2 regions of the Kitasatospora sp. NPDC056531 genome follow, and region 2 is predicted to be linked to the other one. Evidence: riboswitches for the same ligand, from Rfam matches in the RefSeq annotation. Region 2 holds a riboswitch; the other holds the start of a gene.

Region 1 (2,380 bases), on a different contig from region 2:
CACCCAGACGGCGCTCGGGTCGTCGATCGCGGAGAGGCCGGAGACGAGGCCTCCGCCGCCGCGGCGCAGGGTCAGCGTGCCGTCGTCGGCGGTGCTGAAGGACACCGGTCCCCGGTTGGAGGCCACCAGGACGGGGGCGGTGCCGGTCGCGCTCGAACGTTCGGTCGTGAGATCGCCCATGGTTGGTACGTTGCCGGGGGTCTGGGTTGGCAAACGTTTCAATGGCGGGCCGCGTACTCGGGCACGGTGTGCATCGGGGGGCGTTCCAGGGCGGTCACCGGGTGGCTGTGGGCGGTGAAGGCGCGGGTTTCCGGGTCGCGGGTGAACTGGGTGAGGTGGGGGTGGACCAGGTCGGCGGAGGCCTTGAGGCGGTGGGTGCGGTCGAGGCGTTCCAGGGCGGTGCGGTAGATGGTGGCGGCCATCCGGCCGAGGGCCTGGCCGTCCTGGTGGCGGTGGTGTCGGACGCCGACGTCGACCTGGGCCAGGGCGTCCAGGCCGACCAGCTCCAACGCGTCGACCAGGAGGCCGAGTTCGACGCCGTAGCCGGTGGGGAACGGCAGCCGTTCGAGTAGTGAGCGGCGGGCCGCGTACTCGCCGCCGAGGGGCTGGACGAAACCGGCGAGCTCCGGCCAGTGGAGGTTGAGCAGGGGGCGGGCGACGAGTTCGGTGACCCGGCCGCCGCCGGCGGGGAGGATCGCGCCGGAGTCTGTTTCGAGGGGGCGGTCGTACATGGCCTTGACCAGCTGGATGTCGGGTTCGGTGAGCAGGGGCCCGAGGATGCCGGAGACGAAGGCGGGGTCGAACTCGCGCAGGTCGGCGTCGACGAAGCAGACGATGTCGCCGTGGGTGACCAGCAGCGAGCGCCAGAGCACCTCGCCCTTGCCGGGGACGGCGGGCAGCCGGGGCAGGATGGCGTCCCGTTGTTCCACCCGGGCGCCGGCCTCGGCGGCGACGGTGGCGGTGGCGTCGGTGGAACCGGAGTCGAGTACGACCAGTTCGTCGACCAGAGGAATCCGGTCCATCAGTTCGCGCCGGACGGTGCGGACGATGTCGCCGACGGTGGCCTCCTCGTCGAGCGCGGGGAGGACGACGCTGACGGTCTGCCGGGTGCGCCGCTTGGCCTCCAGCAGGGTGTGAACCGGCCGGTCGGCCGCGCTCCACGAGCGGCGGTGCAGCCAGGACGCCGCCTGCGGGAGGAGTGCGGGGGTCGGTTCGGCGGGCACGGTGAATCTCCTCGGCGAGGTCGGGTGGAACGGGCCATCTCGCTTGGCGGACGGTCCCTTTCAGGTTTGACGCCTTCGGATACAGTCTTCGTACAGCGGTCGGACCTTCGCACGCCGGGGTCGCCGCTGAACCACAACTTCACAAGCTCATCCAGAGGGACTGAGGGAACGGCCCGTTGACGTCCCGGCAACCTTCTCGCTCGGCTGTCTTCAGGCCCCGGCGGGACAGGTGCCAATTCCGGCCTGTGGCGCGACCGTGTCACGGGGAAGATGAGGAGAGAGGCCTCCGCCATCATGGCTATCGACACTGTCGCACCCTCCCCCAGCCTTCGGCCGGGGGGACCCCCACCGGTTGACCTCGGCCCCGCCGCCGCCCTGTCCTGTCGGGAGTGCGGCACCCGCTTCCCGCTCGGCCCCAGCTTCGCCTGCCTGGAGTGCTTCGGGCCGCTGGAGATCGCGTACGAGTTCGGGAGCGGGCGCGCCGAGGAGCTGCGCAAGCGGATCGAGGCCGGTCCTGCCTCCATCTGGCGTTACGCGCCGCTGCTGCCGGTGCCGGCCGACGTGGCGTCCAAGCCGAATCTGAACCCGGGGTGGACCCCGCTGGTGAAGGCGGACAACCTGGGCCGGGAGCTCGGGTTCACCGCTCCGCTGCACGTGAAGGACGACTCCGGGAACCCGACGCACTCCTTCAAGGACCGGGTGGTGGCCTGCGCCATCGAGGCGGCGCGGGCGTTCGGGTACACCACGCTGTCCTGCTCCTCGACCGGCAACCTGGCCGGCGCGGTGGGCGCGGCGGCGGCCCGGGCCGGGTTCCGGTCCTGCGTCTTCATCCCGCACGACCTGGAGCAGGGCAAGGTCGTGATGGCCGGGGTGTACGGCGGCGAGCTGGTGGGCATCGACGGCAACTACGACGACGTGAACCGCTTCTGCTCGGAGCTGATCGGGGACCCGGCCGGCGAGGGCTGGGGTTTCGTGAACGTCAACCTGCGTCCGTACTACGGCGAGGGCTCCAAGACGCTGGCGTACGAGATCTGCGAGCAGCTCGGCTGGCGGCTGCCGGAGCAGATCGTCATCCCGATCGCCTCGGGCTCGCAACTGACGAAGATCGACAAGGGGCTGCAGGAGCTGATCAAGCTCGGTCTGGTGGAGGACCGGCC
Region 2 (2,380 bases):
ACCGCGTGGGCGATGGACCGGATCATGAGCGGCGAGGCGTCCCCCGTCCAGGTGGCCGGGTTCATGGTGGCGCTGCGGGCCAAGGGCGAGTCGGTCGACGAGATCGCCGGCCTGGTCGACGCGATGTACGAGCACGCCGAGCCGCTGGACATCCCCGGCCCGGCGGTGGACATCGTCGGCACCGGCGGGGACCGGGCGAAGACCGTCAACATCTCCACCATGTCGGCGATCGTCGCGGCGGCCGCCGGGGCCAAGGTGGTCAAGCACGGCAACCGGTCGGCCTCCTCCACCAGCGGCTCCTCGGACGTGCTGGAGAAGCTCGGGGTGGCGCTGGACCTGTCGGCCCGCCGGGTGGCCGAGGTGGCCGAGGAGGTCGGGCTCACCTTCTGCTTCGCGGCGAAGTTCCACCCCTCGATGCGGCACGCCGCCACGGCGCGGCGCGACCTCGGGGTGCCGACCGCCTTCAACATCCTCGGCCCGCTGACCAACCCGGCCAAGGTCACCTCGCACGCGATCGGCTGCTTCGACACCCGGCTCGCCGGGCTGATCGCCGGGGTGCTCGCCCGGCGCGGGGCGACCGCGCTGGTGTTCCGCGGCGACGACGGGCTGGACGAACTGACCATCACCACCACCTCGCAGGTGTGGCTGGTGCGCGACGGGGTGGTCACCGAGACCTCCTTCGACCCGCGGGACGTCGGCATCGAGCTGGTCGGCATCGAGGCGCTGCGCGGGGCGGACGCCGCCTACAACGCCGAGGTCGCGCGCAGGCTGCTGGCCGGGGAGCACGGGCCGGTGCGGGACGCCGTGCTGCTGAACACCGCGGCGGCGCTGGTGGCGCTCGACCTGGGCGACGCGCCGCTGACGGAGCAGCTCGCCGCGGGCATGGCGCGGGCGGCGGAGGCGATCGACTCGGGCGCCGCGCGGGACCTGCTGCGGCGCTGGGCGGATGCCACCAGTCGTAGCTGAGGCGGAAGTTGAGGGCCCGTACCGGTTCGCCGGTGCGGGCCCTTCGCGCGCCCGCCCCGAGCACACGCGAGCGGGCGAGAACGCCGTCCGGATGGTGGATGACTGTTTGACCACCCGACGGACGCGACCTAGAGTCTTGGCCAGGTCATGAGTGACAGCGTCAAGCCCCAGCTTGCTGTCCGGCAACCCTCCGTCCGTGGCGGGGTGCCCTGGGTGAGGACCGGGTCGCTCGGCAAACCGTCCGTGCGACAAGCGCGGACGCCCGACGACTAGCACTCCCGGGGTCCCTCATCCCTGAAGGAGTGCATCCTCATGCCCATCTCCACCGAAATCTGCGCGCCGCTCGCCGTCCTGGGCCACGACGTCCTGGTCCCGCTGGCCAGCGGGGAGAAGGTCGGCTACGCGGCGCTCGACTACGCCGCCAGCGCGCCGGCGCTCCAGCGGGTGTGGGACGACGTCGCCGCCTACGCGCCGTACTACGGCAGCGTGCACCGCGGCGCCGGGTACCTCTCCCAGCTCTCCACCGACCTGTTCGAGCAGAGTCGCCGGACCGTCGCCGAGTTCCTCGACCTGCGCGAGGGCGACCAGGTGGTCTTCACCCGCGCCACCACCGACTCGCTCAACCTGCTGGCCGCCGCCGTGCCGGCCGGCACCCGGGTGTTCGCCTTCGAGACCGAGCACCACGCCTCGCTGCTGCCCTGGGCGCACGCCGGGCTGGAGGTCAGCTACCTGCGGGCGCCGCGCTCGCGGGCCGAGGCGGTGGCCGCACTGGACGCCGCACTGGCCGCGGCGCCCGAGGGGCCGAAGCTGCTGTGCGTCACCGGCGCCTCCAATGTGACCGGCGAGCTGTGGCCGGTCGCCGAGCTGACCGGGACCGCGCACCGGCACGGCGCCCGGGTGGTGCTGGACGCCGCCCAGCTGGCCCCGCACCACCGGGTCTCGGTGCGCGAGCTGGACGTCGACTGGATCGCCTTCTCCGGCCACAAGCTGTACGCGCCGTTCGGCGCCGGGGTGCTGGCCGGGCGCTCCGACTGGCTGGACGCGGCCCAGCCGTACCTGGCCGGTGGCGGGGCGACCCGGACGGTGGCGCGAGAGGTGGACGGCTCGGTGGCCGTCCAGTGGCACACCGGCCCGGCCCGGCACGAGGCCGGCTCGCCGAACGTCATCGGCGCCTACGCGATCGCCTCGGCCTGCCGGGCGCTGACCGAGGCCGGCTTCGACGCGCTGGAGGCCCGGGAGCGGCAGCTGGTCGAGCGGCTGACGGCGGGGCTGGCGGAGATCCCGCAGGTCAAGGTGCTGAACCTGTTCGGGGCAGGCTCGGCCCGGGTGGGTGTGCTGTCCTTCGTCGTGCAGGGCTGGAACAGCTCGCACTTCTCGGCCGCGCTGTCCGCCGAGTACGGCATCGGGGTGCGCG

Evidence for each region. A riboswitch is a leader RNA that binds a small molecule or an ion and turns the genes downstream of it on or off. The one in region 2 is predicted to bind S-adenosylmethionine.
Region 1: it holds a riboswitch for S-adenosylmethionine, as region 2 does, so the genes downstream of both, thrC (threonine synthase) here and ACFQ87_RS04850 (aminotransferase class V-fold PLP-dependent enzyme) in region 2, are expected to answer to the same signal.

What each region holds. Positions count from the first base shown of each region.
Region 1 is NZ_JBHTTU010000034.1:71,248-73,627, forward strand. Features, by position in the region: gene ACFQ87_RS26050 (trehalose-6-phosphate synthase) at 1-180, opposite strand, end outside; gene ACFQ87_RS26055 (glucosyl-3-phosphoglycerate synthase) at 219-1,223, opposite strand; SAM riboswitch class I at 1,368-1,500, shown strand; gene thrC (threonine synthase) at 1,518-2,380, shown strand, end outside.
Region 2 is NZ_JBHTTU010000003.1:11,697-14,076, reverse strand. Features, by position in the region: gene trpD (anthranilate phosphoribosyltransferase) at 1-966, shown strand, start outside; SAM riboswitch class IV at 1,110-1,227, shown strand; gene ACFQ87_RS04850 (aminotransferase class V-fold PLP-dependent enzyme) at 1,279-2,380, shown strand, end outside.